Regions from separate parts of the Bradyrhizobium sp. CFUWI genome, predicted to be linked through region 2. Evidence: riboswitches for the same ligand, from Rfam matches in the RefSeq annotation. Region 2 holds a riboswitch; each other region holds the start of a gene.
What was found. A riboswitch is a leader RNA that binds a small molecule or an ion and turns the genes downstream of it on or off. The one in region 2 is predicted to bind cobalamin.
Positions count from the first base shown of each region.

Region 1: it holds a riboswitch for cobalamin, as region 2 does, so the genes downstream of both, AC066S_RS06925 (TonB-dependent receptor) here and metE (5-methyltetrahydropteroyltriglutamate--homocysteine S-methyltransferase) in region 2, are expected to answer to the same signal.
Region 3: it holds a riboswitch for cobalamin, as region 2 does, so the genes downstream of both, AC066S_RS06840 (DUF1636 family protein) here and metE (5-methyltetrahydropteroyltriglutamate--homocysteine S-methyltransferase) in region 2, are expected to answer to the same signal.
Region 4: it holds a riboswitch for cobalamin, as region 2 does, so the genes downstream of both, AC066S_RS38455 (ribonucleoside-diphosphate reductase subunit alpha) here and metE (5-methyltetrahydropteroyltriglutamate--homocysteine S-methyltransferase) in region 2, are expected to answer to the same signal.

Region 1 is NZ_JBWJZE010000002.1:680,166-688,830, forward strand. It holds gene AC066S_RS06905 (energy-coupling factor ABC transporter permease) at 1-502, shown strand, start outside; gene cobF (precorrin-6A synthase (deacetylating)) at 543-1,292, shown strand; gene cobT (nicotinate-nucleotide--dimethylbenzimidazole phosphoribosyltransferase) at 1,303-2,355, shown strand; gene AC066S_RS06920 (histidine phosphatase family protein) at 2,348-2,920, opposite strand; cobalamin riboswitch at 2,993-3,194, shown strand; gene AC066S_RS06925 (TonB-dependent receptor) at 3,311-5,668, shown strand; gene AC066S_RS06930 (PepSY domain-containing protein) at 5,681-7,105, shown strand; gene AC066S_RS06935 (ABC transporter substrate-binding protein) at 7,336-8,665, shown strand, end outside.
Region 2 is NZ_JBWJZE010000044.1:7,840-16,504, forward strand. It holds partial or broken gene AC066S_RS37180 (IS256 family transposase) at 1,688-2,951, shown strand; gene metE (5-methyltetrahydropteroyltriglutamate--homocysteine S-methyltransferase) at 3,294-5,639, opposite strand; cobalamin riboswitch at 5,744-5,945, opposite strand; gene AC066S_RS37190 (hypothetical protein) at 6,056-6,352, opposite strand; gene AC066S_RS37195 (nodulate formation efficiency C protein) at 7,016-7,705, shown strand.
Region 3 is NZ_JBWJZE010000002.1:665,261-673,925, forward strand. It holds gene AC066S_RS06830 (cobyric acid synthase) at 1-439, opposite strand, end outside; gene cobO (cob(I)yrinic acid a,c-diamide adenosyltransferase) at 446-1,081, opposite strand; cobalamin riboswitch at 1,122-1,342, shown strand; gene AC066S_RS06840 (DUF1636 family protein) at 1,437-1,811, shown strand; gene cobW (cobalamin biosynthesis protein CobW) at 1,808-2,842, shown strand; gene cobN (cobaltochelatase subunit CobN) at 2,842-6,090, shown strand; gene cobG (precorrin-3B synthase) at 6,087-7,250, shown strand; gene AC066S_RS06860 (precorrin-8X methylmutase) at 7,250-7,879, shown strand; gene AC066S_RS06865 (precorrin-2 C(20)-methyltransferase) at 7,882-8,613, shown strand; gene cobJ (precorrin-3B C(17)-methyltransferase) at 8,610-8,665, shown strand, end outside.
Region 4 is NZ_JBWJZE010000070.1:417-4,526, reverse strand. It holds partial or broken gene AC066S_RS38460 (hypothetical protein) at 538-779, shown strand; cobalamin riboswitch at 800-1,013, shown strand; gene AC066S_RS38455 (ribonucleoside-diphosphate reductase subunit alpha) at 1,120-3,057, shown strand; gene AC066S_RS38450 (ribonucleotide-diphosphate reductase subunit beta) at 3,048-4,110, shown strand, end outside.

The DNA.
Region 1 (8,665 bases), on a different contig from region 2:
GATCCTGCCGCACTTCCCGGTCGGCGTCTCCGAGGTGCACTTCATCCTCGGCTCGACGCTGTTCCTGCTGTTCGGTGCCGCGCCCGCGGCCTTCGGCCTCGCGTTCGGCCTGCTGCTTCAGGGCGTGTTGCTCGAGCCGGTCGACCTGCCGCAATACGGCATGAACGTCACGACGCTGCTGGTGCCGCTGTTCGCGATCCAGGCGATCGCCACGCGGATCATTCCGCGCAACACGGCCTATGTCGACCTGAAGTATCGGCAGGCGTTGGCGCTGTCGACGACCTATCAGGCCGGCGTGATCGCCTGGGTGGCGTTCTGGGCGCTCTATGGCTCCGGCTTTGCGATGAGCAACCTCGCCAGCATCGCGACGTTTGCGGCTTCCTACGCGCTGGTGATCGTGATCGAGCCGCTCGCCGATCTCGCCGTGCTGGCGCTGGCGAAGTCGCTGCGCGGCGTCACCGCGCCCGGCCTCGTCACCCCGCGCCTGCACAACGCAGCTTAAGCGAGACAGGGGGCGGCCGTCATGGCCGCCCCCACGCGCGATGCTCACGCTTTCCCTGATCGGCATCGGTTGCGGCGATCCTGGCCAGCTCACGCGCGCCGCCGTTCAAGCCATCAACGCCGCCGACCTCGTCCTGATTCCGCGCAAGGGAACGGCGAAGTCAGATCTCGCCGATCTCAGGCGGACGATCTGCGCGGATGTGCTCACCAGCGACACGACTGCCATCGCCGAGTTCGATCTTCCCGTGCGCGATGCCGCCGAAACGGATTACCGCAAGGGCGTGGACGACTGGCACGATGCGGTCGCCGCGACCTGGTCGCGGGCGATCGCAGATCATCTCGGAAGCAAGGGCAAGGTCGCGCTGCTGATCTGGGGCGATCCTTCGCTGTACGATTCCTCGCTGCGCATCGCGCGGCGGCTCGATCCCTTGCCCAAGATCGAGGTCGTGCCCGGCATCACGTCGATCCAGGCGCTGTGCGCGGCACATGCGCTGCCGCTGAACGATATCGGCGAGCCGTTTCTGGTCACGACGGGGCGGCGCTTGCGCGAAGGCGGCTGGCCGCAAGGCATCGACACCGTGGTGGTGATGCTCGACGGCGGCACGGCATTCGAATCGTTGGATCCGGCAGGGATTCACATCTACTGGGGTGCCTATCTCGGCATGCCCGATCAGATCATCATGTCCGGCGCCCTCGCCGAAACCGGCCCGCGCATCGTCGCGGCAAGGCAGGAAGCGCGCGCGCGGCATGGCTGGATCATGGACAGCTATATTCTCAAGCGCAGGCGTTAAGCGAGGCAGCATGCTCCCCGAATGGGTCACCCGGAACTGCCCCGCGATCTCCGCGATCCATCGCGAGGCGGCGATTGCGCGGCAGGCGCAGCTGACGAAGCCGACCGGCGCGCTCGGCCGGCTCGAGCAGCTTGCGATCGAGCTCGCAGGCCTGCAGGCAACCGAGCAGCCGCGCGCGGCGCGGGTGCCGATCATCGTCTTCGCCGGCGACCACGGCATCGTCGCGCAAGGCGTCTCGGCCTATCTGCAAGAAGTGACCATCGCGATGATGGCGAATTTTGCCTCCGGCGGTGCTGCGATCTCGGTGCTGGCGCGCGAGCTTGGCTCCAGCCTGGAGGTGGTCGACGCCGGCACGCTGGCGCAGCAGGAGATGGCGGGGATCGTCACCGACAAGCCGCGCCACGGCACCCGCGATTTCAGCGTGGAGGCTGCGCTCACACCGGCCGAACTGGCGTTTGCCTTCGAGGCCGGCCAGCGCGCGGTTGCGCGCGCGGAGGCCAATCAGCCCGATCTGTTGATCTTCGGCGAAATGGGGATCGGCAACACCACGGCGTCGGCAGCGATTGCGGCAAGCCTGCTCGGCATCAGCGCCGAGGAGATCGCGGGCAGCGGCACTGGCGTCGACGCGGCCGGCCGGGCACACAAGGCACGCGTGATCGATGCCGCGATTGCACGTCACGGCGTTGCGGGCGCGGCGCCTGAGAAGATACTGTGTGCTGTCGGCGGGCTGGAAATCGCCGCGATCTCGGGCGCGATCATCGCGGCCGCGCAGCGCCGCATCCCGGTGCTGATCGATGGCTTCATCGTGTCGGTCGCAGCGCTCGCAGCGGTGCGGCTGAACCCGTCATGTCAGCCCTATCTGCTGCCGTCGCATCAATCGGCCGAGCAGGGCCACCGCCTGGTGCTGCGCGCCCTGAACGTGCAGCCGCTGATCAGCCTCGATCTCAGGCTCGGCGAGGGATCGGGCGCCGCCATCGCGCTGCCGCTGGTGCGCGTCGCCTGCGCGCTTCACAACGGCATGGCCACCTTTGCAGAGGCCAATGTGCCCGACAGGCCTAGCTGATCCGCTGATTGACCGAGACGACGCGCCAGCCGGTCGCGAGGCGATCGATCCGGGTCAGCGACAGCGGATCGATCACGAAGCGCAAGGCGGCTTGTGGCGAGAGATCGAGTGCGATGCACAGCGCGGCGCGGATGGTGCCGGAATGCACGATGAGCGTGGCTGGTCCGGCTCCGATCCGCGACAGACCGAGCCGCACGCGCGCGACTTGATCCGCAAAGCTTTCGCCGCCCGGTGGCCGTCCGCCGGCCGGATCGTTCCAGAACTGCGCATAGGCCTCGCCGCCGGCGGCAGCGAGCGCGTCGTGCCGATGGCCGGTCCAGTCGCCGAAATCCTGCTCGCGGAATTCGCTGACCTGCTCCGGTTCGAGGCCCAGCGCTTGCGCGGTCTCGACCGTGCGCCGCGACGGGCTGGCGTAGCTCGCAGCGTCCCGCGGCAGGCGCTGCCGCAGCGCCTCCAGTTGTGTGCGATCGCGGAGAACGGCCGGCGCATCGGCGGCATGGATCGTCCCTTTGACGCCATCGACCGGCGCGTGCCGTATCAGCCAGAGGAAGGTCTCGCCTTCCATGCTCATCTCCAAGGAAGTTGGTCGCTGTGGCAATAACGCCGCAACTGGCACATTGACTCTGTTGTGACGGTAATCCTAGATGCTCGCGACGGTTTCCCCGAGAGGGGATGAAAAGGGAATGCGGTGCGGGGACGTTGTCCCCAATGCCGTGGCTGCCCCCGCAACTGTGAGCGGATAATCCTTCGTCAGAAGCCACTGGGTCCTCGGTCCCGGGAAGGCGACGAAGTGGTGATGACCCGCGAGCCAGGAGACCTGCCGTCAGCCGTGGTCACACGCGAAGATGTCGGTCGGGGAGTACAGACATTCGGCTTCATCGGGCGGCCGCAAGGCCAAAAGGTGAGACCTCGTTCGCTGTGACGTGCCACTGACGTCATACCGAGGTTTCCAGCCGTGTCTTCCATCCGCATCTTCCGACCGCGCCATTTCCTGCTTGCTTCGGCGGCTCTCACGTCCTTTGCAGCGCTCGATCTGCCCGCCGCACAGGCGCAGCAGGCTCGCGAACCGCTGCCGCCGGTCGAAGTGTCGCCGGCCCAATCCCGCAAGCCAGCCAGATCAGCCGGCCGGGAGGCGCAAGGCCCACGCCGCGCGGCAGCGCGCAGGCCTGCCGCCGCATCCGCAGCGCCCAAGCCCGTCGTCCCGGCTGCGACGGTGCAGACGCCGCTCAACTCCAATGCCGTGGCCGAGAGCGCCTCGCGGCTCGGCCTGACGGTGCGCGAGATGCCCGCGACCGTCGAGGTGATCTCGGCCGAGACCATGCGCGAGCAGGGCTACCGCACCGTCTCCGACGTGGCCCAGGGCGCGGTCGGCGTCACCTCCGGTGACGATCCGGCCGAGCCGTCCGCCTTCTCGATGCGCGGTTTCACCAACAGCCAGATCAACACCCTCTACAACGGCATCAAGATCGGCCCGCAGAACATGACCTCGCGGATCATGGACACGGCCAATCTGGAGGCCGTGGAGTTCTTGAAAGGCCCGGCCTCGCTGATCTCGGGCGAGGGCGCAGCCGGCGGCGCGATCAATTTCGTCACCAGGCAGCCGCACACGGGACCGATCAGGAACGAGGCCGATTTCTCCTGGGATTCCCTGAACTCGTTCCGCGCGCATTACGGCTCAGGCGGCAGCACCAACGTGCAAGGCCTCGACTACCGCTTCGACGTCAGCCGCTCCGCGCTCAACGGCTTTGCCGACGACACCAATACCAAGATGCTGGATGTGTCCGGCCAGCTCAACTACCGCATCTCCGACAGCCTCAAGGTGTGGGGTGCGATCGAGTACCGCGAGGATCGTGGCAAGGCCTATTGGGGCGCGCCGCTGGTGCCGATCGCCTTCAGCGGCTCGCATGCGACGAGCGGGATCGTTTCGGGCAATTACGTCTCGAACTACAACAAGACCGATCTCGGCGCGGTCACCATCGACGACCGCACCTTCAACACCAATTACAACGTCCTCGACAATCGCAACGTCGCGCAGGAAGTCTGGTTGCGCGGCGGCTTCGAGCTGAAGCTCGCGCCCGATCTCACGCTGAAAAGTCAGGCCTATGGCTATGGCGCCGAGCGCACCTGGTTCAATAACGAGATCGAGGCGTTCAACTCGACCACGAACCTGGTCGATCGCGAGCGCTTCTACGTCGCGCACAGCCAGCGTCTCGTCGGCAACATCACCGACCTGATCTGGGACACGAACATCGCAGGTTTCGACAATCGGCTGGTCACGACGTTGTCCTCGAGCTATCTCGATTTCGTCAGGCCGGGCGCGGCCAATTTCCCTGGCGATTCCGTTTCGCTGGTCGATCCCAACCGGGGCTTCTACGGCCTTCTCACGACGCAGCAACAGACTGCGCGTATCGACAACGAAGCCCTCTCGTTCGAGGACCGGCTGAAGCTGACCCGGACCTTCGCGCTGATCGGAGGCATCCGCGTCGAGCATATCGGACTGGATCGCAACTCGACCGACAAGAGCGGCTTGGAGAAAGCAGGCTTCCCGTACACGAAGGACTGGGCGCCTGTGACGGGGCGCATCGGCTACACTTGGGAGGCCGTGCCCGGCCTGACCTTCTTCAGCCAGTATGCGACCGGCGCGGATGTGTCGGCCAACAACATCTTCCTGCTCACGCCGACCCAGCCGCTGGACCTCACCACCGCACGCACCTACGAGACAGGCGTCAAGCATCTGTTCTGGGACAACAGGGCGGAGTGGTCGTTCTCGGCTTACGACATCGTGCGCAAGAACGTCTATGCCGCGGCCGGCGGGCAGGCGCTCAACATCGCCGGGCGGCAGGAGTCCAAGGGCGTCGAGCTTGCGGCGTCGTTGCGTCCGATCGAGCCGCTGCGGCTCTGGGGCAACATCGCCTATGTCGATGCGCGCTATGCCGATTACAATTTCGCCGGCGGCTCGTTCACCGGCAACACGCCGCCGAACGTCCCGCGCATCGTCGCCAATGCCGGCGCGTCCTGGCGCTTCTTCACGCCCTGGCCGGTGGAGCTCGGCATCACCGGCCGCCATGTCGGCGACCGCTACAACACCGATGCCAATGTCGTGACGATGAAAGCCTACACGGTGGCCGACGTCTACGCCTTCGTCGACATCCCCAAGACGGTGTTCAACGTAGTCGACCAGGCCCGCCTGACCTTCCGCGTCCGCAACATCACCGACAAGCGCTATGCGATCTGGGGCGATCCGTTCTATCCGGACCAGATCCTGCTCGGCGCGCCGCGGACTTACGAGCTCTCGGCGGCGTTCAAATGGTAGGACGCTGACCGCATGCTGGGCGCGGTCGTCCTGTTGCATCGCTGGCTCGGGGTCGCGTTCTGCGTGCTGTTCGCGATGTGGTTCGCGACCGGCATCGTGATGCACTTCGTTCCGTTTCCGTCGCTGACGGAAGCGGAGCGCTTTGCCGGCCTCGCGCCGGTGGAGCATGCGGAGACGAGGATCTCAATCGCCGACGCGGTCGCCGCGAGCGGGGTCATCGATGCCACCCGCGTGCGTTTGGTCCAGCGGATCGGCGGATCGGTCTATATCGTGTCGGGTGCATCGCGCGTCCGTGCGGTCCGTGCCGCCGACGGGCAGGACGCAGCTTTGATGTCTGCCGATCTCGCGCTCGCCATCGCGCAAGATCACGCCCGCCGCCGCGGGCTCGATGCCGCGCGGGCCGGGAACGTCGCGCTGGAAGACTACGGTCAATGGAGCGTGCCGAACGGCTTTGACCGCCATCGGCCCTTGTTTCGCATCGCCCTCGGCGACGCCGCTGGAACGGAGATCTATCTGTCGTCGCGCAGCGGCGAGGTCGTCCTCGATACGACGCGAGGCGAGCGCGGCTGGAATTGGGCCGGCAGTGTGCTGCACTGGATCTATCCCACGGTCCTGCGGAGCAACTGGTTGCTGTGGGATCGCCTCGTCTGGACGCTGTCGCTGCTGGCCTTGCTCGCGGCTTCGCTGGGCGCGCTGCTCGGGATGGTGCGGATCAGCATGCGAGATCGCCGGATCTCGACGCCCTACCGCGGCTGGCATGCGCTGCATCACCTCGTTGGCCTCGCGGCAACGGTGTTCGTGCTGACCTGGATTTTCAGCGGCTGGCTTTCGATGGATCACGGCCGGCTGTTCTCGCGCGGGGAGCTGAGCCCCACCGAAGCCGGCGTGATGAACGCGGCACCGGACTGGACGGCGGCTCCGTCATTCGATCGACAGCCGACAGCGGCGCCGGTCCGCGAGGTTGAATGGTTTGCCTTCGGCGGTCATGTCTATCGCCGCGATCGCTCCGCCCTCGGCGTCCAGACCTTGGCCATGGCAGGGGATGCGTCCCGTGCGGAATTTCTGACCGCGCGCGACGTCGAAGCGCTCGCGGTGCGGCTCGCCGCTGGATGCGGCACGCCGTCAATTTTGGCCGGAAACGACGACTATCCCGCGCATTCCGCCGTCCCCGGAGCACCCGTCTACCGCGCGCGCTGCGGCGATCTCTGGTTCGACATCGACGGTGCCGGCGGCCAGGTGCTGCAACGGCTGGATGCCTCGCGGCGCGCCTATCGCTGGTTCTACAGCGCGCTGCACACGCTCGATTTTCCGGTCCTCATGGCGCATCCACGATTGCGCGATATCGTGATCGTCGGGCTCTGTGCGCTGGGCTTCGTGTTCTCCATGACCGGTGTGGTCATCGGCTGGCGCCGCTTGCGGCTCTCTCTGATGGTCTGACCAGGCGAATCAGCCGCGATCTCGGCGCGCTGCACACGTTCTGCGACCGCACCCTCGTGGATCGCAACGTTGGCGACAACTCTTTGAGGCCCCGGGCGGCTCAAAATCGCGATGAGATCCTGCTGGCGAAGGGCCGGTTAGTGGCATACCATTTGCAAGCGAATGGGCTCTGGTTTCAACTGCTCTTGGCCAACGATTGGCCGGCATCACGGCATTACTTGGAGGACTTCATGGATCGCAGGACCGTATTGAAGGGACTGGCTGGCGCGGGTGGTTTGGCATTGACCGGCCTCGCGGCCCCGGCGATCGCACAAGGCGCATCGGCCCGCACCCTGCGCTTCGTGCCCCAGGCCAATCTCGCCAATTTCGATCCGATCTGGGGCACGCAATATGTCGTGCGCAACGCCGCCGCGATGGTCTGGGACACGCTCTACGGCATCGATTCCTCGCTGCAGCCGCAGCGTCAGATGGTCGAGTCCGAGGAAGTGACGGACGACGGCACCACCTGGACGTTCAAATTGCGGCCGGGCCTCAAGTTCCATGACGGCGAGCCGGTGCTGAGCAAGGACGTCGTTGCGAGCCTGTCGCGCTGGTCGGCGCGCGACCCCATGGGATTGATGATCAAGGCGCTCCAGCAGGAGCTCACTGCCGTCGACGACCGCACCTTCAAATGGGTGCTCAAGCAGCCCTTCCCGAAGATGCTTTACGCGCTGGCCAAGAACAACTCGCCGTGCAGCTTCATCATGCCGGAGCGAATCGCGCAGACCGATCCGTTCAAGCAGATCACCGAATATGTCGGCTCGGGGCCGATGAAGTTCGCCAAGGGCGAGTGGGTGCCCGGCGCGAAGGCTGTGTTCGAGAAGTTCACCGACTATGTGCCGCGGCAGGAGAAGGCCTCCTGGCTCGCCGGCGGCAAGCAGATGCAGCTCGACCGCATCGAATGGATCGTGATGCCGGATCCGGCCACGGCAGCCGCAGCGTTGCAGAACGGCGAGGTCGACTGGTGGGAAAACCCGATTGCGGACCTCGTTCCGGTCCTGAAGAAGAACAAGAACATCAGCGTCGACATCGGCGATCCGCTCGGCAATATCGGCTCGTTCCGCATGAACCATCTGTTCGCGCCCTTCAACGACGTGCGGGCGCGGCGCGCGGTGCTGATGGCGCTCAGCCAGGAAGACTACATGCGCGCGATCGTCGGCGACGACAACGCGCTCTGGAAGCCGCTGCCCGGCTTCTTCACGCCGGGCACGCCGCTCTATAGCGAGGTGGGCGGCGAGATCCTGAAGGGCAAGCGCGATCTCGATGCGGCCAAGAAACTGCTCGCCGAGAGCGGCTATTCCGGGCAGCCAGTGACGTGCATCGTGGCGCAGGACCAGCCGATCACCAAGGCGCTGGGCGACGTCACCGCCGACCTGCTGAAGAGGCTCGGCATGAATGTCGACTTCGTCGCTACCGATTGGGGCACGGTCGGCTCGCGCCGCGCGCAGAAGACCCCGCCGGGGCAGGGCGGCTGGAACATGTTCCACACCTGGCACGCGGGCGCCGACTGCATCAATCCGG
Region 2 (8,665 bases):
GGCTCGCGGGCACGTAGGCTGCCGTACCGCCAAAACAGCGTTTGCGCAATATAATCGCTTGCTCGACCACCGGTGCAAACGCGCGCCGGAGTCTTCCTGAGCTCTGGTCCGGCATGTTCCAGAATGTGACGGTCGCAGGTCGGGCAGTTGCGCAGTGATATCGCGCGAAACGGACGCCCCCCATGTCCACGGCCCGATAAGGACAGACGATTGCGGCCGCGCGGGTGCGCGCGAAGCAATTCCACGCGTTGACCCAACCCGGGACGTTCCGACTCATCCGACGGCAGCCGCTTCGACCCACTGCACGCCAACTGGGAGGCACTGCCAAGCCCGGATACGTTCAGCACCAACAGCAAGGCGCTTGACGTCGCTGGCCACGACCAGTAGCCGCCCACACGGGCTCCCACGTTACACCAGATATCCGACGTCCTCGCATTTCTCAGCGTCAGTTCGCGAGTTGGATTATCAAGCCTGGCTTAAGTCCTTTAGCTGTATGGCGTAGCCCCATCGGACAGTCCGCTTCGTGCCTTGAAATCGAGCAAATGCCCCGAATTGCATCCGGGTCGGCTTTCGGGATTCGGCTACCCGTACATTCCTGCATTCAAGAAGCACAACGCAAAATCGACGAATTCACTCCGCTCGACAGCGTCGAGGACTACCTCCAATTCGAAAGGATCACGGAAGCTTTTGGTTGATGCTGGATCCATACGCGTCGGCATCGATCACTTTGCCGTGCGCCACGAAAGTCTTGCCGGGGCCAGGCACGAAGACAGGCTAAGCGCAATTTCCAGGGCTACACTGGTGATTGCGCGGATTGATCTCGGCGCCAGCGCGATCGAGCGCATCCAACAAGGGCTTGACGGGAACGCTATCTCGGCAAAGGACTGCCTTGCTCGTATCGCCGGGGATCGGCTCACCGCCGGGAAGGGCTGTTTGCTGAGGCAGGAGGATCGCTTCCGTGCCGAGATCACGATCGACTCATGTGCGTCATGGCAGTCGATCTCTTGGAGGCATTCCGTCGTTACGCTCTGGATCGAAGTTCGCCACCGTCGATCGTTCTCGAATCGACAGCCTTATCACGGATGGCGTCGTGGTGATTGAGATCGTCTGCTCTCCATCGTTGATGGCGCAGAGTTCCTGGCCCGGAGCGTCGCCTCGGCGTCCGACGCTCATCTTCCGCCGCGCGGGGCTACACATAGCGGGGCGGTCTAACTCTGTGCGCCGACCCGAGTCGGGTCAGATCCGAAATCGCTCAGTTAACTGGCCTATATTGGGGCAGGACCACGCTCACGGCTCAGGAGCACCCTATCGGCACCGCCGCATCTTCAAGCTCGTGACATCCTCCGCGTGGTCCGGTCTCAGACTCTCACCAGAGGCTCAAGCCGAAACCCGACTATGGGATGGAAACGGTGGACCAAGGACTGCCCCTTAGGCCAGGTTCAAATCAATAGCAACCGCTCATGCATTGCCTATGCTTACGAGATCCTTGGAGCCGGGTTTGCCGTATCGTCTCGCCGGTGTCCGTGCGGTTTCGAAGCAGGAAAGCGCACCGAGTTTGCGGTGGGTGCCCTGCGGTGACCGCCCCGCAGGGGATGTCCCGGGTTCTGTTGAATTTCTGAGGAGGTCGGCGTTGCCCACCTTGAGCCGGTAGGCTCGGGGTGCTGATTCCACAAAGGAGAGCAACGCCATGACGAGAGATATCACACCGGCTGGTTCGCCGGCGACTGGGGTTGTGGACGAAGCGTTTGCGGAAGTGCGGGCGAGCTTCGATCGGTTCTGCCTTGCGGCGGGGATCGAGGCGCTCGGCACGATGATGGAGGCGGATGTGACGGCGGCCTGCGGGCCGCGCCACGGTCGCGATGCGGCGCGGCGGGCGCACCGTTGGGGCCGAACGCGAGGACGGATCGGTTTCCACGGCGGCAAGATTGAGGTCGAGCGGCCCCGGGTCCGGGGCGTGGACGGCCGCGAGATCACGATCCCGAGCAGGGAAACGGCAGCGCAGGAGGACTGGCTCGGTCGCTGGGCGATGAACCTGATGCTGATCAACGTGTCGACGCGCCGGTTCGGCCGCGCCGTCCGACTGCCCGAGGGGGACGTGCCGGCACCGCCCGGATCTGGGATTTCGAAATCGGCGGTCTCGCGGAGGTTCGTTGCGCTGTCGGCGGCGCGGCTGGCCGACTTCATGGCTGCCGATCTGTCCACGCTCGACCTTCTGGTGGTCCAAATCGACGGGCTGCATCTCGACGACGATCTCGTGCTAGTCGCCGCGATCGGGGTTGACGGCGAAGGCAACAAGCATCCGCTGGCGCTGGTGGAAGGGGCAACCGAGAATGCCGCAACGGTTCAGGCCCTGCTGGACAACCTGGTCTCGCGCGGGCTCGACCCGACGGTGCCAAGACTGTTCATCGCCGACGGCGCGAAGGCGCTGTCGAAGGCGATCCGCCGCACCTTCGGTCCGGCCGCAGCGATCCAGCGCTGCCAGATCCACAAGGCGCGCAACATCATGGAACGCCTGCCGAAAGAGCATCATGCGGCCACCATGCGCCAGGCCTGGGAGCTCGATGACGCCGACAAGCGAAAAATTGATCCGCAATCTCGCGCGTCGACTCGACCAGCAATGGCCCGGCGTAGCGGCCAGCATCCTCGAAGGCCTCGACGAAATCCTGACTGTCGTCCGGTTGAAGTTGCCGAAGGAGCTTCGTCGATCGCTCGCCTGTACCAACATCGCCGAGAACATGATGGGCACCATTCGCCGCGTCACGCGCAACGTCAAACGCTGGCGGGATGCCGGTATGGCCTTGCGATGGGTCGCGGCCGGCATGATCGAGGCTAACAAGGGCTTCCGACGATTGAAGGCGCATAACCAATTGTCGGTTCTGCGTGCGGCTCTTCAAGCTCGCCACAATCGCATGACGATCAACCCCGTTGCCCACGTCACGAGGGCCGCGTAACATTCATTCCGGCAACGTCGGCCCGACCTAGTTCAACAGCGATCGGGACATCCCCGCCCCGCATCACTGCCCCTCGTTGCCGTGTAGTCGTTCCCGACGCGCTCATGAGCGACAAACCTTGGTGTAGATATATAAACCTCAGACTATACAGTGGCATACCACGGCATAATTGAGCTACGCTGAGCTTGTGCTTCAACTCGGCTCAGCGATGCGTCAGTGTCGCTCCTCCAGACTTTCGCCCGGCCCGCCTAGGCGGGACCGGGCATTTTTTCTGTTCCCAGTGCTACCTCCATTATCGGGCGCGCAAATGACCACCTCGATGAGAAGAGACCCAAGCCCGGATCAACGGCCTGGCGGATCGAATGCAGCGCGTAGCTCGCGGGCGGCAGCGACCATGTTCGCTAGCGCCGGCCGGACCTCTTCCCAGTTGCGCGTCTTCAGCCCGCAGTCCGGATTGACCCAGAGCTGCGAGTCGTGCAGCCGCGTCAGAGCCAACGCCATCAGCTCCTTCATTTCGCCCGTCTCCGGAACGCGTGGAGAGTGGATGTCGTACACGCCCGGCCCGATCTGATTTGGGTATTCGTAGTTCCTAAACGCGTCGAGTAGTTCCATTTTCGAGCGCGACGTCTCGATCGAGATTACATCCGCGTCCATTGCAGCGATCGCACCGATGATGTCGTTGAACTCCGAGTAGCACATATGTGTATGAATTTGCGTTTGATCAGCGACGCCCGATGAGCAGATCCGGAAGCAATCCACGGCCCAGTCGAGATAAGCCGTCCACTCCGATCGACGCAACGGCAATCCTTCTCGAAGTGCAGCTTCGTCGATCTGGATCATGGTCGCACCAGCATTCTCGAGATCGCGGACTTCGTCTCGGATCGCGAGCGCAATCTGGCGGCAGGCCTCGCTTCTGGGAATATCATCGCGAACAAAGGACCAGTTCAAGATCGTCACCGGACCGGTCAACATCGCCTTCATCGGCTTCTTCGTTAATGATTGCGCGTAGCGCCACCAGTCCACGGTAATAGGCTTCGAGCGCACTACATCGCCAAACAGGATCGGTGGCCTGACGCAGCGCGAGCCGTAGGACTGCACCCATCCGCTCCTGGTAAATGCGAAGCCGGCAAGTTGCTCGCCGAAGTACTGCACCATGTCATTGCGCTCGAACTCGCCGTGCACGAGGACGTCGAGACCGATGTCCTCCTGCCAACGTACGGCGCGCGCAGTCTCCTCCTTGAGGAACCTGTCGTATTGCTCGTCACTTATCGCGCCCCGCGCATGCGCCGCACGCGCATTCCGGACCTCTGTGGTCTGCGGGAACGATCCGATCGTCGTGGTAGGGAAAGCCGGCAGTCCGAAACGATCGCTTTGGATCTCTGCACGACGGGCAAATGGGCTCGCGCGCCGACGCATGGTCTGATCGATCGCTTTCATCCGGACAGCGACATTAGCATCACGGATTTTTGGCGAAGTCCGGCGAACAGTCGCGGTACATTCCGACTGGGCAAGAGCTGGCGCAACATTCTGGTCGCCTGCGAGTGCCCGCGCCAGGATCGCAAGCTCCCGCATCTTCTGGACCGCGAAAGCAAGCCAGCTCTTGACGTCGGAAACGAGCCCGGTTTCAAGTTCAACATCGACCGGCACATGAAGCAGCGAGCAGGATGGGGCAATCTGTACACGGTCCTTGCCGAGCTTCGCAATCGCGGGTTCGAGCCGCTGGCGCAGCGAGGACAAATTCGACCGCCATACATTCCGGCCGTCGACGACACCGAGCGACATGACGAGATCACTTCGGCCGCCAGCGATGATCTGGTCCAACAACTGTGGCGCTCGAACTAGGTCGAGGTGTAGTCCGGCAACTGGCAGGCTCAACGCGGTGTTCAGATTGTCCCCGAGGTCGCCGAAATAGCTGGCAACTAAGATCTTGATGGCCGGCACCTCCTTGGCGAGCCGATCATAGGCATGTCGCAAAGATTGCCGCGCCCTCTCATCCAGATCAAGAACCAGGCAGGGCTCGTCGAACTGAACCCAATTTGCTCCACGTTTGGCCAATTCCTGCAGAACTTCGATATAGGCCGGTAACAGTTCATCCAGTAGTGAGAGTGGCTGGAACGCAGGATCGGGACTCTTGCCGAGCTTTAGGAATGTGACCGGCCCGATCAGGACAGGGCGGGTCTGAAAGCCAAGGGCCTTGGCTTCCTCATACTCCTCGATCGGCTTGCGAGAGCATAGCCTGAAAGTCTGTCCTCTGCGAAACTCGGGGACCATGTAGTGGTAGTTGGTATCGAACCACTTGGTCATCTCCTGCGGGGGTGCGCCAAATCCGCGCGGTCCGTGACCGCAACTCGCATCCCGATCGTCGCATTGTGATCCGCGGGCCATGGCGAAGTACGTCTTCAGCGAAACGGATTCGGCTTTTGAGGCGTAGATCTCCGGGATGGCGCCAACCATGACACTTGTGTCGAGCACCTGATCATACAGCGAGAAATCGTTTGATGGAATGACCGTGACGCCGATAGATTTCTGACGAGCCCAGTTCGCGGCACGCAGGCCAGCTGCGTCCTCCAGCAACTGCTGTTCGCTGCTTTTTCCGGCCCAGTAGCTTTCTAGAGCGAGTTTGAGCTCGCGCCTTGGACCGATGCGTGGCGTTCCGAGCGTGGCAACGGGAAGGGAGAGAAGAGACATAGCGTTAACCCCGTGTTGGGGGCAGAAGGCCATGGCGGACGCAGGCAGGGGAAGTCGCGCAGTGCGACGGCTGCTTGGCGCACCACCGGGACACCCCGCCCGTGGACGAATATATTGTCGGGGTAGGTCTCCTGGCTCGCGGGTCATCGCTGCTGTCCGGCCTTCCCGAAGCCGCGCAGGCTTCAGTGACATCGTTGGACAGCGGCTCGCCACTCACAGTTGCGGGGGCAGCGCCGGCATCTTCACCGGCTTCCCTCTTAGCTCCGGATCAAGTGCGACCGGAGAACCTCGACGACTTGGATTATCGAGAAGACAAGTCTTCCGTCAACCTCTCAGATCATGTCTCAAGCTGGTGCTGCGACATCCGCTACGCGAATGGCCGCGCATCTTGATGCGTTGAGCCGATGTAAGCGCTCTCAAGTCAGCAATATCGGAATGACGATCGCAGCTGCCTGCGGGCCGCACGCCAGATCGGTGGAAGGGACAAATGCGGCTTGCCCGGTCGGGACTGCTGCCTCGAGCAGAACGCATCTCCGGCTTCTCAGCGCTTCTTTGAGCAAGTCCACCATCCAGCCACCTTCTCGGCCAACAGGATCCGTGTTGAACAGGCCCAAGCTGGCGAAGCCAGCAACATACCCGGCCAGCACGTTGATGTGCGGTTCAGCAAGACTCCAAATGTTCGGCGGTAAAGATCGGTTTCGCCTCGTCGCCATCGAGTGCAAAGCGCTCCTAACTGAGGCTATTCTCGAAGCGCCGCATGTCGCGATAGGAGCGGCAGACGCACCATGGCCGATGGCCGCAAATGGCCAAACGCATGGCAGAGATCGAAAGCCACATTCTGGCAACGATGCCGAACCAAACGGTTCAATAGCGGCAAACAATTCTCATCAGGAGCTTGGTACCGAGGTGTTCCGCTGCGCCATCGAACGATCCGGTGCGGGACGAGGATGCATAAGCCGGGCTGGATAGCGCTGAACGGAAACATCGAGACATTGACCAGTCGGAAAGTCGACAAAGAGGACACAAAAGCGGTGCGAATTGCCGTCTATTACCTGGCACGAAGAATGCAAGTCTTCGGCATGCCCAGTCTCCTCCTGCTGGGCATGTCCAGCACAGCAACTTGAGGCTGTCGCCGGCAGTGAAGTTAGTGGCGCGTGACATAGAGGGGAGCGCCTGCTCGCATGGGACACCATCGGTCTCCCCGTCGCGTCGCCGCTAACTTCTTGCGCTCGCGCATAACAAGTCGAAGGTTGCCCGCTTTGAATGACGTGTGGATGACACCAAATAGGCCGGCAGTTATGAGAACAGTGTCTAGAAGACGCGCGTTATGGTTTTGTCTCGGTCGACCCCTGATCTGCCTGGTCGGGCTGGCTGCGATGAGCAACAGTGTTCGCGCCATCGAGAGCCCCCATATCGAAAGATTCAAGTCAACGTGGCGAGCGCAAGACGGTGAGACAATAGAACAAATTATCTCCAACGTCTCGAAGGTGGCACAGTTCGTCCCTCGAATGTGGGGCGTCGCTGAACTCGACGAAAACGACTATGTTTTCGTTTTGTGGACCAGACACCCTGACGATATATTAGACGAACCGTACTTTATCACCTGGAGGATCGCGCTCGACGGCACGTTTCAACTTGCGTCGACCTATGCAAAGCCGATCGAATTGGGCTGGCACGCCCTAGCACTCTCGTTGATCGCCACTGAAGTCAAGGAGAGTGAAAGGGACGCAAATCTTGGCTTTCTGCATGATCCGAGCAACTTCAACTTTGTGACGACCACGCAAGGCCGCCTCGGCGATCTTCTGCGGCAGGGCCGCTGCACTATCGTTGAACCTGTTGAAGTGGACTACTTGCCGAAGCAGAAGGACAAGCCGACCGAGAAGGGTGATCTGTGGCGCGCTTTGCTTTTGGTGAACTGTGATATCCCAGGACCCCGTTTTTTTACACACAACGGGGTCATCACTTTCGAGAAGAGCGAAGGGCAAGATTGGGAGCCGCAATCCCCCTTTGCCAAGCGTATCGCGGCCTTTCCTCCTGGCTCCTGGTTCGCTCGCATGGAGCCATAGGAGCGGGAATAGTAAGAGAGGAGCGAAAGCGCGCTTGGTAAACGGTCGGGCAGAGCAAGATCGCGCCGCAGCTTATTTACCGCCGATCGCCTCAGAGCAACTGCAAGACATTCAGCTCGAAAGTCTCGGTGCTTACGCCTTCGCAGCAGTCGCGAGCCTTTCCCGCAGCCCTCAGCCCGTCAGGAAAAATCGGGCAGCACGATTACTCGGGTGTTTTGCTAGGAGTTGGCCGCAGCGGCGCGTGCCAGCTAGCGAAATTTTGCCCCGACTCAGTGAGAGGATAACAATCTGCCGGGGAACCAGCCCTCCATGCTACTCCTCAAGGGACGGGACATGGAGAAGCCTCGGGCCCGATCCGGCGTGCACGCGGCGCATCGCGCCCGGGCTGGTGAGCATGCCGATACCGAGGCGGCACGATCGAATGCTGCGACGAAACTCTAAAAGGGTAACGGGGCAGTGTTAGCGGGCCCGCATGCCCGCTGAGCACCGGCGAGGGCCCTCGGCGAGGAGCCCCGGAGCCGTGCGCGAGGCATCGAGGACCGAACTGAGTCAGGTCGCCCACGGTCGCGAGCACGGTAAATTGCGCTGTTGGTACTGTCCGGAGATCGGAACGGGTCTGAAACTCCAGCAGGCAAGCCGAACCCGACTGGTTCGCGGTCGAGGTCCACTTCAGTCGTTCTCCTTCCGCCGTGTCCGATTGATGACGCGTTGTGCCTGGAATCAGACACGGGAGGCGCGAACATTCACCCCGGCGCGGCACGGGCCAAGTGATCTCGCTCGATTCAGACACAGCCGGCAGACCATAATTGATGGCACATCGATTGCTGGGGACATGCCAAAGAGCCGCAGGGGATCGCCGACCTCGCGGTTGCCAAATCAGGAATTCACCACGTGGTTCGAGCCGGCGGGGCACAAGTGTGACAAATCGTCCCTTGGAGGAGACATGGCAAAACCAGCGCT
Region 3 (8,665 bases), on a different contig from region 2:
TGTCGGACTTGCGCAAATTCACCTCGGCCGGACTGCCGGCGCCCTCGACCAGCACGAGATCGGCGCGCGCCTTCAGCCGTTCAAAACTCTCCAGCACCGCGCCCATCAGCGAGGGCTTCATTGCGGCGTAGTCGCGCGCACGCGCCGTGGCAATGCGTTTGCCTTGGACCACGATTTGCGCGCCGACATCGGTCTCGGGCTTCAGCAGCACCGGGTTCATGTCGGTGTGCGGCTCCACGCCTGCGGCGAGCGCCTGAAATGCCTGGGCGCGGCCGATCTCACCGCCGTCGACGGTGACGGCCGCGTTGTTCGACATGTTCTGCGGCTTGAAGGGCAGCACGCGCAAGTCCCGCCGCGTGAACGCGCGCGCGAGGCCGGCGACGATGAGCGATTTGCCCACGTCGGAGCCGGCTCCCTGGATCATCAGCGCGCGTGCCATCGTCGTTCAGAACTCGACGCCGGCCTGAGCCTTGATGCCGGAGCGGAAGGGATGCTTGACCAGCGTCATCTCGGTGACGAGGTCGGCGATCTCGATCAGCTCGTCCTTGGCGTTGCGCCCGGTGAGCACGACGTGAGTCATCGGCGGCTTCGAGGTGGTCAGGAAGTCGACGACCTCGGCGATGTCGAGATAATCGTAGCGCAGCGCGATGTTGATCTCGTCGAGCACGACCATGCGCAGGTTCTCATCGAGGATCAGCTCCTTGGCCTTCTCCCAGCCGGCGCGCGCGGCGGCGATGTCGCGGGCGCGGTCCTGCGTCTCCCAGGTGAAGCCTTCGCCCATCGCATGGAACTGGCAGAGCTCGCCGAAATGACCGGTGAGCAGGCGGCGCTCGCCGGTGTCCCAAGCGCCCTTGATGAATTGCACCACCGCGCAGGGGAAGCCATGGGCAACGCAGCGCACGATCATGCCGAAGGCGGAGGAGGACTTGCCCTTGCCGGCGCCGGTGTGGACGATAATGAGGCCCTTTTCGCCGCTCTTGGTCGCCATGATCTTGTCGCGGGCGGCTTTCTTCTTCGCCATTTTCTGGGCGTGCCGGGCGTCGGTTTCCTCAGGTGTTTGGGTGTCCGGTTCAGGCGTCATTGGATCCGGTCCTTCGGCTTGACAAGAGGCGGCCACCGGCAAATGGTGGCCCGGCGTTGGTTCCTGTCCTATGACAGGCGAAGAGGGAATGCGATAGGGTCCGAATCGGCAAGATTTGGGTCCAAAATGCAGCCGCCCCCGCGACCGTGACCGGAGAGATGCCCAAAGCCACTGATTCCCCAGGGAATCGGGAAGGCGGGGATCGAAGGGCCTAGACCCTGCTCCGCAAGCCGGGAGACCTGCCAGCGCGGACGAGTTTTGGACCGGCGGACGGGGTGTTCCGCGACGGGGAAGCGGGCCTTCTGACGAATGGTCCGTGTGCCTCATCGCCTCCCGCTGTTATCTGGAAGAGGCGATGACCGTCACACTTCACGTCTGCATCACCTGCCGTGCCGGCCAGACGCTTGGCGAGGGCGAGACCACGCCCGGCAAGCGCCTGCACGGTGCGATCCTCGAGGCCGGCGTGCCCGACGGCGTCAATGTGGTTCCCGTCGAATGCCTGTCGGCCTGCAGCCAGGGCTGCTCGGTGGCGCTGAGCGCACCCGGCCGCTGGTCCTATGTTTACGGCCGCCTGTCGGATGCGAATGCGCAGGACGTAGTCGCAGGCGCTGCGGCCTATGCGGCCGCGCCGGACGGGCTCGTGCCCTGGCGCAGCCGCCCCGAAATCTTCCGCAAGCAGTCGCTTGCCCGCATTCCCCCCATTGCAATCGTGCCGGAGGCCGCCGAATGAGCTCGCTCGCAAAAGTCCCGGTCACGGTGGTCACTGGTTTCCTCGGCTCCGGCAAGACGACGCTGATCCAGCATCTTCTCGCAAATCCCAACGGCAGGAAGCTCGCCGTGCTCGTCAACGAGTTCGGCAGCGAGGGCGTCGACGGCGAGATCCTGAAGTCCTGCGCCGATGCGAACTGCCCGGAAGAGAACATCGTCGAGCTTGCCAATGGCTGCATCTGCTGCACCGTCGCCGACGATTTCATTCCGACCATGGAGAAATTGCTGGCGCGGCCGGTGCGGCCCGATCACATCCTGATCGAGACTTCGGGCCTGGCGCTGCCGAAGCCGCTGCTGAAGGCGTTCGACTGGCCACAGATCCGCTCGCGCATCACGGTCGACGGCGTGATCGCACTCGCCGACGCCGAGGCCGTGGCGGCGGGCCGCTTCGCGCCCGATCCTGACGCCGTCGAGGCGCAGCGCGCGGCCGACGCCAATCTCGACCACGAGACGCCGCTGTCGGAAGTGTTCGAGGACCAGATCGCCTGCGCCGACATCGTGCTGCTGACCAAGGCCGATCTCGCGGGCGCCGCCGGCATCGAAGCCGCCAGGGCGGCCATCACCGCCGAGATGCCGCGCCGCGTGCCGATGCTGCCCGTCACCGACGGCGCGATCGACGCCCGCGTCATCCTCGGCCTCGGCGCGGCCGCCGAGAACGATCTCGCCGCGCGCCCCTCGCATCATGACGGCGAGGAGGAGCACGAGCACGACGATTTCGCTTCCGTCGTGATCGACCTTCCGGAAGTCGCCGACATCGATGCGCTCGTTGCCTCCGTGCAGCGCCTGGCGCGCGAGCAGAACGTGCTGCGTGCCAAGGGCTATATCGCGGTCGCGGGCAAGCCGATGCGTCTCTTGCTTCAGGCCGTGGGCGAGCGCGTGCGCCACCAGTTCGACAAGCCCTGGGGCGCAGGTCTCAGGCAGTCCAAGCTCGTCGTGATCGGCGAGCACGGCGATATCGATGAGGCCGCGATCAGGTCAGGACTTGGTATCTGATGCACGTCGTTTTCCGCGAGAGCCGCGGTCTGGAGGAGACCGCGACACCCAGAGACATCGGCCAGGACCCGGCCGATCTCGTGGTGCTCTCGTATTCGGATTCCGACCTTGCCGCGTTCGCTGCCGGCTGGCGGCGTGGCCGCAGCAGCCTGCCATCATTGCGGCTCGCCAATCTCGCCGAGCTGCGCCATCCGCTCTCGGTCGACACCTATATCGAGAAGACGCTGTCGCAGGCGCGGGGCATTCTGGTGCGGCTGATCGGCGGCGAATCCTATTGGCAATACGGGCTCGCTGCGCTCCAACAGCTCGCGAAGGACCGCAACATCGTGCTCGCCGTGCTGCCGGCCGACGGTCGCGATGACACGCGGCTCGATTCATATTCGACCTTGCCGGTCTCGACGCTGCGACGGCTCAAGGTGCTCTGCGACACCGGCGGTCCGGTCGCCGCGCAGGCGGCGATCGCGCAGCTCGCGCTGGCCTCGGGGCTTTATGCCGGGCCCGTCACCGGCGAGATGACCGTGCCGGAGATGGGCTTCTACGATCCCTCGCGCGGCGTCATTGCTGCGCCGGCCTCGAGTGAGGACAGGCCGCTCGCGCTGGTGACATTCTATCGCTCGTACCTTACGGCCGCAGATGCAGGCCCGGTCGATGCCCTGATCGCCGCGCTGCGCGAGAAGGGCTTTGACGCATATGGCGCGTTCGTCACCTCTTTGAAGGCCCCGGGCGTTGCCGATTGGTTGCGCGCGCATCTCGCGCAAAATCCTCCGGCCGCGATCGTCAACGCGACGGCGTTCTCGGCCATCGGCGAGGACGGCACGACGCCGTTCGATGCCGCATCCTGTCCGGTGTTCCAGGTCGCGCTCTCGACGGCGCGGCGCGAAGACTGGGCAGAGTCGCTGCGAGGTCTCTCGCCCGGCGATCTCGCGATGCATGTGGTGCTGCCCGAGGTCGATGGCCGGCTGTTCACGGGTGTCGTGAGCTTCAAGTCGGCAGGGATGCGCGATCCCGATCTGCAATTCGCCCATCTGGCGCACGGGCCCGACGAGGAGCGCGTCAAGGCCGTCGCCGCGCGCGTTGCGGCCTGGCGGCGACTTGCACAGAAGCCCGCCGCCGAGAAACGGGTGGCGATCGTGCTCTCGAACTATCCGGGGCGGCCACACCAGATCGCGCATGCGGTCGGCCTCGATGCGCTGGCTTCGGTGGAAGCATTACTGTCCGATCTCGCTGGGGCCGGCTTCGCTGCCGCGCCGGTTCAAGCACTCGGTGGGACACTGTTGAAGCAGAAGCTCGCCTGGAACGTTGCCGATTATCGCGCGGCCCTTTCGCGCCTGCCGCAATCCCTGCAGGATGATCTCGCGCAGGCCTGGGGCGCGCCGGAGGATGATCCCAGCTGTCGCGATGGCGCGTTCCGTTTCGCGGCCATCGCAAGCGGCCGGTCCATCATCGCGGTGCAGCCGGAGCGGGGCGATGCGGTCACGCGCGATGCCGATTATCACGATCTCGCCCGCACGCCGCGCCACGCTTATGTCGCGTTCTATCTCTGGCTCCGCGCGCAGGGGATCGATGCCGTCGTGCATATGGGCGCGCATGGCACGCTGGAATGGCTGCCCGGAAAATCCGTCGCGCTGTCGTCCGCGTGCTGGCCGGAAGCGCTGATCGGCGATCTGCCCGTCATCTATCCCTTCATCGTCAACGATCCCGGTGAAGCCGCGCAGGCCAAGCGCCGTATCGGCGCGGTCACCATCGGCCATCTGCCGCCGCCGCTCGCGCAATCTGCGGTGCCGGAGGGGTTGCGCCGGCTCGAACGTCTGCTCGACGAATATTCGACCGCCGATGGTCTCGATCCCGCGCGCCGCCAGCGGCTGATCGCGGCGATCCGCGACGAGGCACGCGCGGCCGGTCTCGAAGACGATCTCGGCCTCGATGCCTCGGCCGCGCCAGCTGAAGCTATTCCGCGGATCGATCGCTTCGTCTGCGATCTCAAGGAAAGCCAGTTCGGCGACGGCCTCCATGTGTTCGGCCGCGGCGCCTGCGGCGACGCCGAGCGCGATGCGCTGCGTTCCGCACTTGGCGGCAAGCGCGTCGCACCCGGGCCGTCGGGCTCGCCCTATCGCGGCCGCCAGGACGTGCTGCCGACCGGGCGCAATCTCTTTGCCGTCGACCCGCGCGCGGTGCCGACGCCGTCGGCGCATGCGCAGGGGATAAAACTCGCGGAGGAACTGCTGCGCCGTCACCTGCAGGATCACGGCGACTGGCCGAAGGGCCTCGTCGTCGATCTCTGGGGCTCGGCGACTATGCGCACGGCGGGCGAGGAATTTGCGATGGCGCTGCATCTGGCCGGCCTCGCGCCGCGCTGGGATCACGCCTCCGGCCGCGTCACCGGCTATGACATCATCGCCCCGGCCGAGCTCGGCCGCCCCCGCATCGACGTCACGTTGCGGGTCTCGGGCCTGTTCCGCGACGTTTTTTCGGGCCTCGCGCAATTGTTCGAGGCCGCCTGCGAGGCGCTCGCCGCGCGCGAGGACGAGGGCGAGGAGAATCCGTATCGCCACCGGACCTCCCGTGTGTTCGCGCCGCGTCCCGGCCAATATGGTGTCGGCCTCTCGGCGATCCCCGATGCGTTCACGCCGGAGACACGCGAGGCCGCCGGCGAAGCCTGGCTGTCGGCCTCGTCCTGGGCATTCTCGGCCGATGGCGAGATGCAGCACGATCGCGCTGGGATCGAAGCGCGGCTTGCCTCTGCCGACGCCTTCGTCCACGTCCAGGATTTGCCGGAAACCGACCTGCTGCTCGCCGCCGACTATGCCGCGCATGAAGCCGGCATTGCGGCCGCCGCAGCGCATCTCGGCGCGGCAGGGCCGGCGCTCTATCACCTCGACACGACACGTCCCGAACAGCCGTATGCGCGTACGCTGACTGAGGAGATTTCCCGCGTCGTCCGGGCGCGCGCCGCCAATCCGGCCTGGATCGCCGGCATGATGCGCCATGGTTTCCGCGGCGCCGCCGAGATCGCCGCGACGCTGGAGCACATGGCCGCGTTCGCCCATCTTGCCGGCGCCGTGCCGCCACATCTGTTTGATCTCTACTACGATGCGACGCTCGGCAATGACGATATCCGGGCTTTCATGGCGCGCGAAAATCCGTCGGCGCTCGCCGCGATGCAGACCTGCTTTGCGCGCCTGCATGATGCGGCGCTGTGGCAGACGCGCCGCAACTCGATCGCCGCGGCACTGCGGGAGGCCTCATGAGCGCTTCCGCGGTCAAGGGCTGGTGTCCCGGCGCGCTACGCCCGATGCTGTCGGGCGATGGGCTCGTGGTGCGGGTGCGCCCGTTCGGCGGGCGCCTCGAACCCCCACAGATCACCGGGCTTGCCGAGCTCGCCGGGCAACACGGCAATGGCCTGATCGACGTCACGAGCCGCGCCAATCTCCAGATCAGAGGCGTCAGCGAGCAAGGCCATCGGCCGCTGCTCGACGGCCTCGCGCAACTGGCGCTGCTCGACCCCGACGCCGAGATCGAAGCTCGGCGCAACATTCTGGTGACGCCGTTCTGGGACGGCGGCGACGAAACGCAGTCGCTCGCTGCCGAACTGGAGGAGGCGCTCGCCGATAGCGGCCTCGCTCTTCCGACCAAGTTCGGGTTCGCCATCGATGACGGAAGGTCACGGGTGCTCGCCGGCGATTCCGCCGACATCCGCATCGAGCGCGATCGCTCGGGCCGTCTCCTGGTGCGGGCCGATGGTGCGAGGCTCGGCCGCTCCGTCGCACGCGGACAGGCCGTGAGCACGGCGCTGGCGCTCGCAAGCTGGTTCCTGGTCTCCGGCGGCGCGAGGAGCGGGCGAGGGCGGATGGCGGCCCACATCGCGTCCGATGTGGCATTGCCTCAATCGCTGCGCGGCGAGACCGAGCCTGCGCCCGTAATGGCCGCCTCGCGGCCCGGGCACTATCCGCAAGGCGCGATGGTCGGCGTTGCGTTCGGGCAGATGCTGCACACGACGCTGCATCAGTTCGCCGGTTGCGGACACGCGCTACGCATGACGCCCTGGCGGATGCTGCTGAGCGAAGGCAAGCGCGAGATGCCGAGCGCGCCGGGACTCATCACCGAGCCGTTCGATCCTGCGTTGCGCGTCATCGCCTGCAGCGGTGCGCCGCGCTGCCGCGAAGCCCACGCCGATACGCGCGCGCTGGCCGCGGCGCTCGCGCCGCGCATCGCCGCCGATGCGCGGCTGCACGTCTCGGGCTGCGGCAAAGGCTGTGCCCATTCCGGCACGGCCGCAGTCACACTGGTTGCGACGCGTGCCGGCTTTGATCTCGTTCGCGACGGCTCGACGCGCGATGAGCCGGTGCTGCGTGGCCTCAACGGCGCCGACATCGTCAGCGACCCCTCCATCCTGGTGGGAGGGAACTGATGCCGCACACCTACGAGACCGACGGCGCGGCGATCTACCGGCAGTCCTTCGCCACGATCCGGGCCGAGGCCGATCTTGCCCGCTTCACGCCGGACGAGGAGCAGGTGGTGGTGCGGATGATCCACGCCGCCGGCATGGTCGGGCTGGAGTCGCATATCCGCTTCACGCCAGGCATGGCGATAGCCGCGCGCGCGGCCTTGCAGAAGGGGGCGCCGATCCTGTGCGACGCGCGCATGGTCTCCGAAGGGATCACGCGCGCGAGGCTGCCCGCGGCCAACGCCGTCATCTGCACCCTTGGCGACGAGACCGTGCCCGCGCTCGCGCAATCGATGCGCAACACCCGGTCGGCCGCGGCGCTCGAGCTGTGGCGGCCGCATCTCGCCGGTGCGATCGTTGCGATCGGCAATGCGCCGACGGCGCTGTTTCATCTGCTCAACATGCTGGAGGATCGTGACTGCCCGCGGCCCGCCGCGATCATCGGTTGCCCTGTCGGCTTCGTCGGTGCGGCCGAATCCAAGGCGGCGCTGATGGCCGATCCGCCGGCGCCGGCGTTGACCGTCGCGGGCCGCCTTGGCGGTTCCGCAATCACGGTCGCGGCCGTGAACGCCCTGGCGAGCCGGAGCGAATAGCGATGGGACGCATCATCTGTTGCGGTCTCGGCCCCGGCGATCCTGATCTGATGAGCGTGCGCGCCGATCGCACCGTGCGCGGCGCCAGCCACGTCGCCTATTTCCGCAAGAAGGGCAGGTCGGGCCAGGCGCGGCGTATCGTCGAGGGCATGCTGGCAGCCGGCGTCACCGAGTATCCGATGGAGTATCCGGTCACGACCGAGATCGCATTCGACAGTCCGGAATACATGCACTTGCTCGCCGGTTTCTACGATGAATGGGCCGAGCGCTTGGCGCGGCTCGCGCGCGCGGTCGATGTCGTCGTGCTCTGCGAGGGCGATCCCTACTTCTACGGCTCCTTCATGCATCTCCATACGCGCCTGCAAGGCCGCGTCGAGATTGAGGTGATCGCGGGCATTCCTGGCATGGTCGGCTGCTGGAACGGCGTCGGACAGCCGATCGCGCTCGGCGACGACGTGACGACCGTGCTGATGGGGACGCTGGCTGAAAGCGAGCTCGAGCGGCGCATGCGCGATTCCGATGCGCTCGTCGTCATGAAGACCGGCCGCAATCTCGCAAAGGTGCGCCGCGCGCTCAGCTCAGCAGGCCGGCTGGACGACGCCTGGCTGGTCGAGCGCGGCACCATGCCGGGCGAGCGCGTGGTACGGCTCGCCGAGATCGACGCCTCCGACTGTCCCTATTTCGCGATCGTGCTGGTTCACGGCAAGGGCCGGCATCTGGACGCCGCCGAATGACGGGCACGCTGACCATCGCGGGCCTTGGTCCCGGCAGCGATGCGCTGGTGAC
Region 4 (4,110 bases), on a different contig from region 2:
CCGGAGTGTGGTTCCGCCGTGCTCGTCTGCTCATCGTCTCTCCTGATTCGCGGGTCAATCTTGCCCGCCGTCAGGCAGAAACTCCACTTATCGCGCTGTTCAGATTTGCGGGACCAGCTCACTCATCCTCAGGGTAATTGAGGTGAACGCGATCTACGATCGCGTTCACAGATGGAAGATCTTCGCACTCCATTGCTCGCCAAGGCATGCAATGCACTTTCAGTGATTTATTAACCGCTGTTCACTAGCATCAAATGCTGGCGGGCAACAGTACACGCCCTGACGCTCGGCTGCTCAATCCGTGAGCGGAACAGACTCTAGTCCTTTTGCCCCGAGGTCGTATGCGCCGTATAGATGGGCCGATGCGGGGCCCTTGGGGAAAGAGGAGCAGAACTGCTCAAAGTCGCGGAAACCTTCATTGCCAATCCCGAGCCAAGCCCCTGCCAGGGGGGAGGAGTAGAGACTCGACGGGAAGCACCTACAGCGGACATCGCCGGGTGAAGGGATAGTCCAGACCACGAACGCCGGAAGGGTGACAGGCGACGCGATCGGATCATGAAGCGTTTCAAATCGTCCCGTCAGGCTCAACTTTTCTGTCAGTTCATGATCAGGTCGCGAACCTTTTCCACATCCTCTCTCTCGGAGCCGTCACTGCCGACTTCCGTCGTGGTTCGCGCGAGCGAGCCTTTGCGACTTGGCGCGAGATCTCCACGACAAGCGCTCGCCGAACCTCGACCTTGGGGCTGCTCCAATTCGTTAACTTGACGGTGCCGCCTTGACGAATCTCCGCGAGCGGCGCCTATATGTAGCCCGTCACGGTCTTCCATTCCCGCATCTCGTAGGATGGAAGCTAAGAGGGAACCCGGTGCGCCGGCAACGGCTATTCCGAGGCTGCCCCCGCAACTGTAAGCGGCGAGCGGTTGTCATCATGGTCACTGGCGCGACAGCGCTGGGAAGGCCGACAGCCGCAGCGACCCGCGAGCCAGGAGACCTGCCGCGACAGAACGAACGTCCTCGGGCGGGGTGCCCCGGTGGGTTGCTTGCAACTGGTGATATTTGCCCGGTCTCCTCGCAAGTCGTCCGCACGGCCCCCCAGCCTCAAACATCGCGGGGTTGCCGATGTCGCCGTCTTACGATTTCGATCAGCATGGTCATCTCATCGAGATGCCGAGTGTGCGGCCGCTCCCAGCGCAGGCCAAGCCTACCACGCCTGAGCTGTGTCTTGTGCAGCCGCCGCCATCGCCGGCTCCGCTGCCAAGGCCCCTCGCGCCATCGCCAAGGCCGTCTGACCTCACGCTCGATCGGTCGCGCGACAACCTGCTGACGTCGTTCGGCAAGCTGACGCTGACCGACCGTTATCTGCTCGCCGGCGAAAGCCTCCAGGACATGTTCGCCCGGGTGTCTTGCGCCTTCGCGGACGATGTTGCGCATGCCCAACGTCTGTATGATGGGATGTCTCGACTGTGGTTCATGCCGGCCACACCGGTGCTCTCCAACGGCGGCACCCCGCGCGGCCTGCCGATCTCGTGCTTCCTTAACTCGGTGTCGGACTCGCTCGAAGGCATCGTCGGCACCTGGAACGAGAACGTCTGGCTTGCCTCCAACGGCGGCGGCATCGGCACCTACTGGGGGAATGTTCGCTCGATCGGCGAGAAAGTGAGGGGCGGCGTCACCTCGGGCATCATCCCGTTCATCCACGTCATGGACGGCCTGACGCTGGCGATCAGCCAGGGCTCGTTGCGGCGCGGCTCGGCGGCGGTCTATCTCGATATCCACCATCCCGAGATCGAGGAGTTCCTCGAGATCCGCAAGGCGTCCGGCGACTTCAACCGCAAGAGCCTCAACCTACATCACGGCATCAACGTCACCGACGAGTTCATGCGTGCCGTGGGTGCCGGCACCACGTTCGCTCTGCGCAGCCCGAAGACTAACGAGGTCGTCCGCGAGATCGATGCCCGCCAGCTGTGGCAACGTATCCTTGAGAACCGGCTGCAGACGGGCGAGCCTTATCTCTTGTTCATCGACACCGTGAACCGCGCGCTCCCCAAGCACCAGCGCGAGCTCGGCCTCAAGGTCTCGACCTCCAACCTGTGCAGCGAGATTACGCTGCCGACCGGCATCGATCATCGCGACGAGGAGCGCACCGCGGTGTGCTGCCTGTCGTCGCTCAACCTCGAGACCTGGGACCAGTGGAATAAGGAGCCCGGCTTCATCGAGGACGTCATGCGCCTCCTCGACAACGTGCTCACCCACTTCATCACAGTGGCGCCGGACGGCATGAAGCGTGCCCGCTACGCCGCCCTGCGCGAACGCTCCGTTGGCCTCGGCGTCATGGGCTTCCACTCGTTTCTCCAGGCCAAGGGCATTCCGATGGAGAGTGTCCTGGCCAAGTCGTTCAATCTGAACATGTTCCGAAAAATCCGTCGCGATGCCGACGCGGCATCCGTGGCGCTCGCTCGCGAGCGTGGCCCGTGCCCGGATGCCCTGGAACGCGGCGTGATGGCGCGCTTCAGCCACAAGATAGCGATCGCGCCGACCGCCTCGATAAGCATCATCTGCGGCGGCACCAGCGCCTGCACCGAGCCAATCCCGGCCAACATCTACACCCACAAGACGCTATCCGGCGCCATCTCGGTGCGTAATCCGCATCTCGCCAAGGTGCTGGCCGCCAAGGGCGCCGACACCTCGGCGACCTGGCAGTCGATCATCGCGCACGAGGGGTCGGTCGCCCATCTCGACATCCTGTCGGAGCACGAGAAAGCGATCCTTCGCACCGCCTTTGAGGTCGACCAGCGCTGGATCGTCGAGCTTGCCGCCGATCGCGCCCCATTCATTTGCCAGAGCCAGTCGATCAACCTCTATCTGCCGGCCGACGTCGATAAGTGGGACCTCCACATGCTGCACTGGACGGCATGGAAGCGTGGGGTGAAGAGCCTCTACTACTGCCGTTCAAAATCGATCTCGCGCGCGGCGTTCGCCGGCAAGATTGCCGAGGATGACACGGCAACGCCGGCGCCGCAGCGCACCGACTATGAGGAGTGCCTCGCATGTCAATGATCGATCTGTCGTCCGTCGATCCGCGCACGCTGATCGGCAAGGGGCGCGTCGGCCTCCTTGATTCGACCGGCAGCTATGACGTCGATCGCTACGCCTGGGCTTACGAGTTCTGGAAGCGCCAGCAGCAGACCCACTGGATGGGCGAAGAGGTACCGCTCGGCACCGACCTCAAGGACTGGGCGTCGGACCGCGTCACCGCCAACGAGCGTGCGCTGCTTACCCAGATCTTCCGTTTTTTCACTCAGTCGGACATCGAGGTCGGCGACAACTATCTCAAGCGCTACATCCCGATCTTCCAGCCGCTCACCGTCCAGATGATGATGGCCGCTTTCACCAATATGGAGACGGTTCATATCGACGCCTATGCGCTGCTGCTCAAGACGCTTGGTATGCCCAAGACCGAGTTTGAGGCATTCCGCGGCTATGCGCAGATGCGCGCCAAGGCGGACTACATGCACGAATTCGGCGTCGACACCGTGGCCGATGTCGCCCGCACCCTGGCGATGTTCGGAGCCTTCACCGAAGGCATGGCCTTGTTCGCGAGCTTCGCCATGCTGCTCAACTTCCCGCGCCACAACAAGATGAACGGCATGGGACAGATCGTAAGCTGGTCAGTGCGCGACGAGAGTCTCCACTGCGAGGGCATCATCAAGTTATTTCACGAATGGCACCGCGAAACCGGCGCGGTGACGCGCTCCGTCCGCGACGACATTGTCGACGTCGCCAAGACCATGGTGAACCTGGAGGAGAACTTCGTCGAGCTCGCCTTCGGCCTTGGCAAGATCGAGGGCATGCTGCCTGAGCACATCCACGCCTACGTCCGCTACGTCGCCGACTGGCGACTGACCCAGCTCCGGATTGCCCCGGTCTTCGGCTTCTTCGAGGCGAAGGAGGGCGGGTTCACACAGCTCAAGGCGCATCCGCTGCCGTGGCTCGTCGAGATTCTCAATGGCGTCGAGCACGCCAATTTCTTCGAGCAGCGCGCCACGGAGTACTCCAAGGCGGCGAGCCGCGGCAGCTGGGACGGCGAAAACGGGGTGTGGGCGGCTTTCG